One region of the Rhodococcus globerulus genome, then DNA from elsewhere that is predicted to be linked to it. Evidence: riboswitches for the same ligand, from Rfam matches in the RefSeq annotation. Region 1 holds a riboswitch; each other region holds the start of a gene.
What was found. Region 1 has a riboswitch for S-adenosylmethionine ahead of KYT97_RS27460 (LLM class flavin-dependent oxidoreductase). Riboswitches for the same ligand answer to the same signal wherever they lie in the genome.
Positions count from the first base shown of each region.

Region 2: another riboswitch for S-adenosylmethionine. It lies ahead of KYT97_RS31255 (putative leader peptide); the one in region 1 lies ahead of KYT97_RS27460 (LLM class flavin-dependent oxidoreductase).
Region 3: another riboswitch for S-adenosylmethionine. It lies ahead of KYT97_RS22305 (aminotransferase class V-fold PLP-dependent enzyme); the one in region 1 lies ahead of KYT97_RS27460 (LLM class flavin-dependent oxidoreductase).

Region 1 covers NZ_CP079698.1:6,030,912-6,034,576, forward strand. Annotated here, with positions in the region: gene KYT97_RS27455 (NtaA/DmoA family FMN-dependent monooxygenase) at 1-863, opposite strand, end outside; gene KYT97_RS27460 (LLM class flavin-dependent oxidoreductase) at 883-2,109, opposite strand; SAM riboswitch class IV at 2,199-2,312, opposite strand; gene KYT97_RS27465 (stealth family protein) at 2,725-3,665, shown strand, end outside.
Region 2 covers NZ_CP079698.1:2,479,885-2,483,549, forward strand. Annotated here, with positions in the region: gene KYT97_RS11295 (ABC transporter substrate-binding protein) at 1-1,489, opposite strand, end outside; gene KYT97_RS31255 (putative leader peptide) at 1,657-1,746, opposite strand; SAM riboswitch class I at 1,756-1,850, opposite strand; gene KYT97_RS11300 (GNAT family N-acetyltransferase) at 1,938-2,471, opposite strand; gene KYT97_RS11305 (FAD-dependent oxidoreductase) at 2,504-3,613, opposite strand; gene KYT97_RS11310 (ABC transporter substrate-binding protein) at 3,624-3,665, opposite strand, start outside.
Region 3 covers NZ_CP079698.1:4,901,005-4,904,669, forward strand. Annotated here, with positions in the region: gene KYT97_RS22300 (BCCT family transporter) at 2-1,855, opposite strand; SAM riboswitch class IV at 2,398-2,512, shown strand; gene KYT97_RS22305 (aminotransferase class V-fold PLP-dependent enzyme) at 2,567-3,665, shown strand, end outside.

The DNA of each region.
Region 1 (3,665 bases):
TTCTCGATAGCATCAGCCTCGGACGTGCCGAGCACAAAGCTCGCCGACGGCAGAATCTTGATGTCACCCGGATCACGCCCGGCTGCAACAGCACGGGCCTTGATGTCCCGATAGAAGTCCGACGCCTCAGGCAGTTGCCCGTACGGCGAGAAGATCGCGTCGGCATTGCCGGCCGCAAAATCCCGCCCCTGCGGCGAGACACCAGCTTGAAGAATGACCGGGCGACCCTGCGGACTGCGCGGAACAGTGAACCGACCGTTCACATCGAATTGTGATCCGTGGAAAGCGAATTCACCAGCCTCTGCTCGCGCGAGGAAACGACCGGAATCCTTGTCTGCGACGATATCGTCACTTCGCCACGAATCCCAGATTTCACGGACGAGTGCGACGGTTTCCTCGGCGCGCTCGTACCGCTGCGCACGATCGAGGTAACCGCCGCGACGGAAGTTCTGCCCGGTGAAGGCATCGAACGACGTCACGACGTTCCAGGCCGCGCGGCCACCGGACAGTTGATCAAGTGTCGCGAACTGTCTGGCCAATTCGTACGGCTCGTTGAACGTCGAGTTGATGGTGCCGGCCAATCCGAGGTGTTCGGTTACTGCCGCCAATGAGGCGAGCACCGTGAAGGTATCCGGCCTGCCGATGATGTCCTGATCGAAGATCTGTCCCGCGCGTTCGCGAAGTGCCAGTCCTTCTGCCAGGAAGAAGAAGTCGAATTTTCCGCGCTCGGCGGTTCTAGCGGTGTGTTCGAAGGAGTCGAATTCGATCTGGCTGCCCGCCTGCGGATCCCACCACGCCGTCTGATGGTTGACGCCGCCCAGGTAGGCACCCAAGATGACCTGCTTACGCTGCTGAGAACTCATGAAAGTATTCCTCGTCTGTTCAGGCAGCCGGAGTGCCGGCGGCGTAGCGGTTGGGGACGTCGATCGGCAATCCGAGAAGTCCGCGGAGATTCGTATCTGGATACGCTGGGCGGAATACGTTGCGCTTCTGCAGTTCTGGTACCAGGTCATTCACAATCGTGTCAAGATCGTCCACGGCAACACCGGGTCGCAAACGAAAGCCCTCGATCCCCAACTGCTGCCAGCGGAGAAGGTGATCGGCCAATTCAGCCGGCGTGCCGGTGAAGATCAGTGCATCAGAGCGGTACTGGGTACCCGACGCATTGTCCAGGCGGTCGAGTCGTTCTCGACCCGATTCCCCTGCCGCATCGAAGAACACAACAATGTCGCCGTATACCCGGAGCGGTTCGCCCGAGCGCTCAACCCGTTCCTGCGCCGCCCGCACTTCGGCGAGAATCGAGGGCACCTGACCATCGTCGAGAGGAGTCACAAACACCAGATCGGCTGTTCGAGCAGCCAGCTCGTACGGAACGCGCTGGTGTGCCAAAGCTGCGACAAGTGGCTGCCCCTGCGGCGGCCGCGGAGTGACCGACGGTCCACGCACGGATAGGTACTTGCCCTCGAAGTCGATGTAATGCAACTTGTCTCGATCGATGAACCGTCGATGCTCCACGTCACGAATTTCGGCGTCATTCTCCCAGCTGTCCCAGAGGCGCCGAACCACATCGACGGCCTCAGCCGACTCTTCGAACAGATCCCGTACGAAATCGGGAAGGTTGCCTGAAACCAGCAACGCCCGATCATCTTCGGTCAACGCGGGGATATCGCGCCGGCCGAAATGCGAGGCCTCCGCTTCGGACGCTGAGACTTTCACCTGCAACCCGCCGCGGCCTCGCGACGTGTAGTCGAGTGTTGCAACAGCTTTGGAGACATGAAACGGCTCGGTATGCGTCGTGGTGATCGTCGGAATCAACCCGATATTGCGCGTCACCGGTGCCAGCCTGGCTGCCACGAGATGTGCGTCCAGTCGAGCGCGCACACGATCGACTGCGTCACCGACTGGCTCGAATGGGTTACCCGGTACGGAAAGACTGTCCTCGATACTCACGAAGTCGAGCAGACCGCGTTCGGCTGTAGTAACGAGATCGGTCCAGTACGACGCGGTGAACAGCTCGCTCGGACGCGAATGGGGTTCTCGCCAGGCCGCCGGGTGCCAGCCGGCGCCGTCAAGCGCTACGGCGAGGTGGATGGGAAGGGTGGAGGTCATCGGCTTCTACTCCTGTTCGAGGACTACTCGGGAGCGCACAGTGCCGGCCGCAGAACCGTCAGCCCTCTTTCACTGACGGGTAGTGCCGCAACTGCCGCTTGCGACACACACCACGCGTGTCGCCAGGTGTGATCCCGGGGCACCCCATCGGCATGAAGGGTTGCCGTCCAGCTAGCCGGTCCTTGTCGCTGGAACTCTGCACCTGCTGTGATCGTATCGAGAACAGCGCTTGGTCCCTATGAACCCGAGATGCCAGAAGATGGCAGAAACCACGCGCCACCTGCCACAACCGACACCCGATCCTTTTCACTCTCGAGGATTCGAATTCGCGTGTCGGTACCGAGTATGCGCAAACTCCCCACCAACACGAATCGCTCCAATTCCCGACTAGACTGGCACGACACCGCCTCCGCGCGCCCTGTCATCGAAAGGCACGTCATCACACAATCTCCCGCTCCGCACGACATCTACTTCGTACCCCCGGAGCAGGACACCACTGACACAGTGAAACCCGTCTCGTCCTCCGTGCGCGCTCGATTGGAGGACCGTCCGGAAACTGTGCGGTTCAAGAATCGGTTTGCCCTCCCTATCGTCACCACAACCCCGCTCGAAGCGATGATCGAGGACCTGCTGTTCATCCGCGATATTCTCGACGCGGCAGGTGTCGAATACCTCCTCGTACGCGGCAACGACGAACGAGCAGTCATCGCGGTCAACTGGGACAACCGAAAGAAATTGCGCCGCGCGCTGATCGACGGATGCCAGAACACACCCTTCTATTCGAAGACTCTCGACGCTAAGAAGAGTCCAGCGCTCTTGATAGCCGACGGCGCACTGTCCACCACACCAAAAGCCCGCATCTTTCGACTTTTTCGGCCGCGTGTTCATCTGGCGAGTGGTCTCAACTACGGCGCGAATATCGGACTTCAGATCGAACTGTGGTCGATGTCCGACACAGAGATCGTTTTGCCCATCGAAAATTCACTGACCCGGCGGACGGTGCGTCCGGAAGAAGCAGTTCGTGGAACGGTGGAGCGTTTCGGCCGTGTGTGGCCGACGATCGAGAACATGTTTGCCGCCCATGCCTCCGACATCAATTTCGACATCGACCTCGTCTTTTCCTGGGTGGACGGTTCTTCCGAGGAATTTCAGGCGCAACGCGCACTTCGGATGCAGAACTACATTGTCGGTGAAGGTGACGAATCCGCAGCACGATTCCGTCAAATCGACGAATTGAAGTACGCACTACGGTCCGTGCACATGTATGCGCCGTGGATCCGAAGAATCTTTGTCGCCACCGATTCCGATCGTCCGGCCTGGCTGGCCGACGATCCTCGGGTCACTTTCATGCCCAGCGAAAAGTTCTTTGCCGACCCGTCTGTACTGCCCACTCACAATTCTCAAGCGGTCGAATGCCAACTGCATCACATCCCCGGACTCTCCGAACATTTCCTCTATTCGAACGACGACATGTTCTTCGGCAGATCCGTCGGCCCCGACATGTTCTTCTCGCCCGGTGGAATCAGCATGTTCATCGAGGCGGATACGCGAATAGG
Region 2 (3,665 bases), 3.2 Mb from region 1:
CGACCAATTCACCGCGTGCCGCCGTGTCGGTGGTTGCGAGCTGCTCCGTCAATACCTTGTCGAGTTCCGGATCGGCGGTGCGCTTGTTGAGGTTTCGACCGTCGATGCCGAATGACGCCCGAAGAATGTCCGCATCTGCACGAGTGGCGTTGTAGTACACAGCATCGTAGTCACCCGAAGTCTGCTTCTCGGTGAGTTCCCCGTTGGACAGCAGGTTGAGCTTCGCATCCACACCCACCTTCCGCAGCTGCTGCTGAACCAGCTCGAGGATTGCCTGGTTGCCGGCGAACGCCGGGCTGAAGGAAATCGCGAAAGTCAGTTTCTGGCCGTCCTTCTCACGCACTCCGTCTGAACCGGCCTTCCACCCTGCCGCATCGAGTAGCCTTTCCGCTTTGTCAGCGTCATAGGTCACGACACCTGATTGATCGGCATAGAGCGGAGTGGTGTGCGCAAGTGGGCTCGTCGCCGGGAAGAACGACGGATCCAGCACCGTGTCGACAAGTTCCTGCCGATTGATGGCGGGGATGATTGCCTGGCGCACAGCCTGATCGGCAAGAACACCGCGGCTCACGTTGGGCTGGAAGAAGAAGCTCACACCAGGATTGGGCCGGGTGAGAATTCGCCCGCCTGCCGCTTCGATCTGCGGAGCGTCCTGCGTCAACGCGTCACTGACCGCGTCCAGTTGGCCGGATGCGACGCTGCCCGCACGCACTCCCGACTCCGGCACAACCGTGAAGTTGACGCCGTCCAGATACGCCTCCCCCTGGTGGCCGGTCACATCCGAGGCCCAGTTGTACCCGGCGCGCTTCTCGATCGCGACCGATCGATCCTGCTGCCAATCCGTGTAGACGAACGGGCCGGATCCGACAACGGCTGTCCCGGAGCAACGCTGCTCCGACGGTAGTGCCGTGGTCGAGTCCGCCAGAATGCCGAGCTGCGGGGTCGAAGTTGCCTGCAGGAACTGAACATTGGGACCGGAGAAATTGATCTTGGCGGTGTGGGCGTCGACGACCTCGGTGCCCGTGTACGAGGACAGGTAGCTCTTTGCCAGTGAGGCGTTCGGGCCCAGATCCTTGACCACGTCGAAGTTCTTCTTGACCGACTCGGCCGTCACCGGCGTACCGTCACTGAACGTGACATCGTCGCGCAACGTGAACGTGAAGCTTGCTGCATCGGGGCTGATGTCCCAACTCTTTGCCAGCCACGGTGTGATCTCACCCGTCTCCGGATCCTGGTCGGTCAGCGAATCAACCACGGTACGAGTGACATACACGGTCTGATTCGTGCCCGCCTGTGCGGGGTCGGCGCAGGTAGGCGCCGTCGAGAGTCCGTAGCGCAGGGTTCCACCTGACTGGGCCGGCCCGGCGTCGGCGCTGGTGTCGCCACTACTGGTGCTGCAACCGGCAAGTACGGTGCCGAGAACCGAGATAGCGCCGATACCAGCGGCGACGGTGACGCGTGAGCGAGCACCGATTGAGCGTGAAGACACCAAGAACTCCTAAAGGGGCATGCGGAAAAGCGCGCTTGTCACCACCGGAGAACGGGGCAAGCAAGCACGAATCAGCTACGAAGAGAAGAGAAAACAGGCTTACCCACGTACGGGAGCCTCGAGAGACTGACCAGGGTCAACTACGACGGCAAACATCGCGGCCATGGTCAGTGAGTACAGAACGATCCTGCTGTGCGGCACAGGTCTACGTGACGACGCGACCACGCGGTATCGAAACCGCCTTCAACTGCCTTCATTACTTCATTCCTCCATCGATCCTGGCGGTAGCACCCTCACGCGATGACACGAAGGGTTGCTGCGACTTCATTGAGCCAGGTCTCTCTGTCGCTCGAGATGGTCTTTCGCAAGTCTACGAGATGATCGCGAGTTGTCAACTCGTTCAGTAGGAATTGCAGGCTACGCCACATTTTCGGGAACGCCGCCGCGCTCATGCCGATACCCGCCGGTCGTAGTCATGTCGCACCTGCAGCTTCTTCTCGAATGGATGAATCCCCACCTCGAGCGGTGATAGTGCAGTGTCGTACAGCGGTGCGTAGCCACAGGACAAGTAGAGCGCGACCGCTTCGGGTTGGCGCGGACCGGTTGTGAGATAGACCCTGCGGTATCCCCGAGCTGCGATCTCGGACTCCAACTCCCGGACAACGATCTTTCCGAGGCCACGCTGACGAAAGGACGCTGACGTCCAGATTCTTTTCAGTTCGGCAGTGGTGGAATCGAATTGACGAAACGCACCACCGGCGATGGCTTGATCACCGAGCGTGAGAACCAGCAGCGCTCCGTGCGGAGGCGCAAATTCCTCGGCCGGATAGGTGGTGAGATCTTCGAATATCTCGTCACGCGTACCGCCGTATCGCGAACTGTATTCCAGCGCCAATTCCGCGATGAGCGGCGCTGCCAGCGGATCGTTCTGCGACACCGACCGCACCTCTACGCCGCCGATTCCCGCAATCTCGACACTCATATGATCTTCCTTTCGGTTTCCTTGCGCCGCATTCACCGCACCCCTAACTGGAATTGCTGCGGCGACAGAGCATTTCCTTCCACCAGATCAGCCACCAGCTCACCCAACGCCGGCCCGAATTTGAATCCGTGTCCGGAGAAACCTGCGGCGACGGTGATCGCACCGACCCTGTCGATCACAAAATTGCTGTCAGGTGTGCTGGTGTACAGGCAGGTCAGGGACTCGACCTGCGTCGAATCGACACCCGGCAACCAGGCTTCGGCATAGTCGACCAGACGCTGTTCGCCTGCGATGTCGGGCGTGTAGCTGCGAGTCTGCGGAGTCACCTCCGGCCCCGTCGCATGCTCGCCGATCTTGATGCCGTCTTCGGAACCGAGCCCGTAGATCCCGGCTGTGTCCAGCTCTGCACCGGGATGATGGACAAAGCTCGGCCACGCGGTTCCCGGATCGAGTGGCGCAAAGTGTGCCGGTTGTTCTTGCGTCGTGCGCAAAGTCGGCAACACGACCGATGCGCCGAGTTCGCTTCGCCCGATCAATTCCGCGGTCCACGCGCCGGCGGCAATAACGACGTGCCGCCCTCGCAGCGTCCCGCCCTCCGTGATCACGTCGACGCCGTACGACGCCTCGGCAACTGCCAGGACGCGCGTGTCGTGGCGGACGTCAGCTCCCTCGAGTCGCGAACCCGCTTCGAGGGCGACGACAGCGCGGTCCGCGTGCAGCCTGCCCGCGTCGGGGTGATGGAGGACTGTCGTGTCGAATCGCAGCCCCGGCCAGCGGGCCGACGCTTGCGCAGGAGTGAGGATCTCACCCTTGATGCCCGCTTCGACAAGTACCCGCGACTTGGTCAGTACCGCAGCGGGCAGCCCGTGATCAACGGCGCCCGTCAGTTCCAGAAACCCGATGTCCGTTGTGGTTTCCAACTCCCGCCACAGCGGAAGAGCCGACGCTGCCAGCCCGGTGTACAGGTGATTGTCGTAGGCCTGCCGGTAAATACGTGACGTGCCGTGTGACGCACCGTGCTTGTGCCCCGGCGCGAACTGCTCGAGCTGTACGACGCTGTGCCCGCGCGCCGCGAGCCGCCACGCGGCGGAGGACCCGACAAGCCCTCCGCCGATGACGATCACATCGACTATCTCACTCATCGACGGATACTCACTTGGTCTTCGGAAGACCGGGCGGGTTGATCAGCGACGT
Region 3 (3,665 bases), 1.1 Mb from region 1:
CTTATTCCGAGTTCGTGACGCTCTGCAGGTGTCCTTCGGCCGAATCGGCGAACTCCGGAGTGTCGAACACTTCGCCGCCCAGCGGGTCGACGGCACGAGAATCTGCGGAGATGTCGACGACGCCGGTATCCGGGTTGATGTTGACCGCGTGTTGCGGGACTTCGTGGACTGCGACGAACATGTGGGTATCACTCGGATCAGTGGTGATTCCTGATTGCGACGGCGTCAGCCCGGCGAAGCTCGACGAGATGTTCAGGTCGCGCAATCGTTTGGTCGACGGTTGTGGCACGTCGACCGAGCTGTTGGTGGTCGAGATCCGCAAGTACCGCGGAGCCGCGGCAACCTCGTATCGGAACGCCTTGAGCATCGACAGGCACGCCAGCACCATGATGATCGAGAACGGAACCGCCGTCGCGATAGCCACGGTTTGCAGGGCGGTCAGTGATCCACTGCCGCCGACAAGGAGCAGAACAGCTGCGGCGGCGCCGGACAGGAAGGTCCAGTAGACCCGGGTGATCTTGGATGTCTCGAGATTGCCGCCCGTCGCGAGAATGTCGATGACGATCGAGCCCGAGTCGGCCGACGTCACGAAGAAGAACACGATGACAACGATGGCGAGAATACTCGAGATCGTGCCGAGCGGAAGACCGTCGAGCAGCGTGAACAGCGACGTGTTGGTATCGACGGCGCCGGACGCGTCGAGCATGGTGCCCTCGTTGCGCTGACGCAGGATGCCGGAGTTGCCGAAGATCGTGAACCACAGCGAACCGACGAGTGTGGGCGCGAGCAGAACACCGAACACAAATTCACGGATGGTGCGTCCACGCGAAATGCGGGCGATGAACATGCCGACAAACGGCGCCCAACTCATCCACCATCCCCAGTAGAAGATCGTCCACGCGCCGGCCCAGCCGTCGTCGGCAAACGGTGAGGTACGCAGCATCAGTTCCGGAAGAGCCTGAACGTAGCCGCCGAGGTTCTGCACCCAGGACTGCAGGAGGAACAGCGTGGGGCCGAGGATCAGCACGAACAGAGCTAGAACCGCGGCCAGGATCATGTTGATGTTGGAGAGCCACTTCAGTCCCTTGGTGACGCCGGAGACCACGGAGAATGTAGCCATACCTGTCACGATGACAATGATGGCGATGACCAACCAGTTGTCGGTCTCCACCCAGCCGAGGTAGTCGAGGCCGGCGGTAATCTGCTGAACACCGAATCCGAGCGAGGTAGCGACGCCGAACAGGGTGCCGACGATCGCAACGACGTCGATGGCGTGCCCGATCTTGCCCTCGATGCGGGCGCGTCCGAGCAGGGGTTCGAGGAGCCAGCGGATCGACAGCGGGCGACCCTTGCGGTAGGTCATGTACGCCAGTCCGAGGCCGACGACAACGTAGATTGCCCACGCGTGCAGGCCCCAGTGGAACATCGTCAGTTCCATTGCCTGATTTGCGGCCGCGTCGGTCGATCCTGCTACCCGGCCCGCGACCGGCGGGTCCACGTAGTGCGAAAGTGGTTCTGCCACTCCGTAAAACACCAGACCGATGCCCATGCCTGCACTGAAGAGCATGGCAAACCAGGACATCATGCCGAACTCGGGCTGTTCGTCGTCGCGGCCGAGTCTGATGTTGCCGATCCGGCTGATCGCGCAGTAGAGCGCAAAGACCACAAATCCGGTGGCAGACAGGATGTACCACCAGCCGACACCATCGGTGATGGCGTTGTTGAGGCTCTGGAAGGCGTCGGACGCAGTCCCGGAGTAGATCACAGCAAAGGCGATCAACCCGAAGATCACTATCGATGCCGGGACGAATACGGGTTTCCGTAGTCCCCTCCACGCGTTTTTGACCGCAGTCATCTCGCTCCTTCACACAGTTCAGCGTTCTTGTCGCACTCCGGCGACATCGTCGACGCGCTCAGCCCTCGTACGGCGGCCACAGGTCACGTAGGTGGGCATGCGCTCGCACCATCGCAGTAAAGACCGGGCTATTGCTTTGCAATTCAACGTAGCTGCGCAGTTCTGGCGACTCAAATGAATGAAAGATGGTGCAGTGTTGACGAATCTGCCGGTCTTGTTCGACTATCGATCTGTATTTTGTTGCTGTTTAAGGATTCTCGTAATCGTTTGCTCGAAATCTGTTCGAATCTCTCTGGAATGCAAGGAATGAAGGGTCAATGCGAGATTCGGAACGAATCGTATTTGTCAAACTCGGTGAATGATTCTGTAGGTCAAGCGCTTATGGCCCGTGAAGGCTCCTCGGAAGGTTGCGGTGCCACGGAGGCCGAAACGTTACCGTGATGGTGGTCACCACGAAGAGATGTCGGGCGATTTGTCGGAGTCGAGAGCGTGTTCTGCGTTGGGGTTGACAAGCCGGTTGACTCCTGCCATTCTCGTTTGCAGGTCACGAGTACCAGTGTTCAGCCCCGGCTTGCTGGTCGGCAACCCTCCTCCGCGGTGGGGTGCTCCGGGTGACGACCCGGCTGTATCCGAAAACGGATTCGGCAAGCGCGGACTCTTCCGGGGACATCACCCGAACGAATGAGTCCTTGAACGTGAGGATTGTCTTCGATGACTGCTGTTCTGAGTGCCGATACCTGCACCGCTCCCATTGCCAAGGTTTCTGGCGCCGACCTACAGGTTCCCCTCGTCCAGGGTGGTGAGTGTTCCTACGCGAACTTCGACTACGCAGCGAGCGCGCCCGCATTGGCCCAGGTCACCGATCGCATTGCGGAACTTCTTCCCACGTACGCCAGCGTTCACCGCGGTGCCGGATACGCCTCCCGGATCTCCACGCTGACCTACGAGAACGCTCGCGAATCGGTTGCTCGCTTCGTGAACTGCGCTGACGATCAGGTTGTCGTCTTCACCCGCAACACCACGGACTCGCTCAATCTTCTCGCTCAGTCCGTGCCCGGCAGCACCGTCGTTCTCGACGTCGAGCATCACGCAAACCTGTTGCCCTGGAACGACGCTCGCATCGTCACGGCCGCCGATACCGTCGAAGAGACCATCGAGCGCCTGATTGCGGAACTGTGCACCAAGCCCGCCGCGCTCCTCGCCATCACGGGAGCGTCCAACGTGACCGGCGAGATCCTGCCGATCGCACGCCTCGCGGACATTGCACACCGTTGTGGTGCACGCATCCTCGTCGACGCCGCTCAGTTGGCTCCCCATCGTCGTATCGATCTGCAGGAATGCGGAGTCGACTACCTCGCGTTCTCGGGTCACAAGCTGTACGCACCGTTCGGTGCCGGCGTCCTCGTCGGTCGCCGCGACTGGCTCGACGAGGCCAAGCCGTACCTTGCCGGTGGCGGCGCTGTCCGTGAGGTGACGCTGGAATCCACCGAGTGGGCCTGTGCTCCCGCCCGTCACGAGGCCGGTTCGCCCAACGTCCTCGGTGCTGCTGCAATCGCCGCAGCCTGCGACGCACTGACCGCGCTCGACTTCGACGCCATCTCGGAGCACGAGAAGGCGCTCACCGCTCAGTTGACCGACGGACTGGCCGCCATCGCCGGCGTCAACTTGCTCCGGTTGTGGGCCGATGCTCCCGACGCCGTCGGAATCGTCACCTTCACGGTCGACGGCTACGAGGCCGGCGAGGTTGCCGCATTCCTCTCCGCAGAACACGGCATCGGCGTCCGCGACGGACGCTTCTGCGCGCACCCGC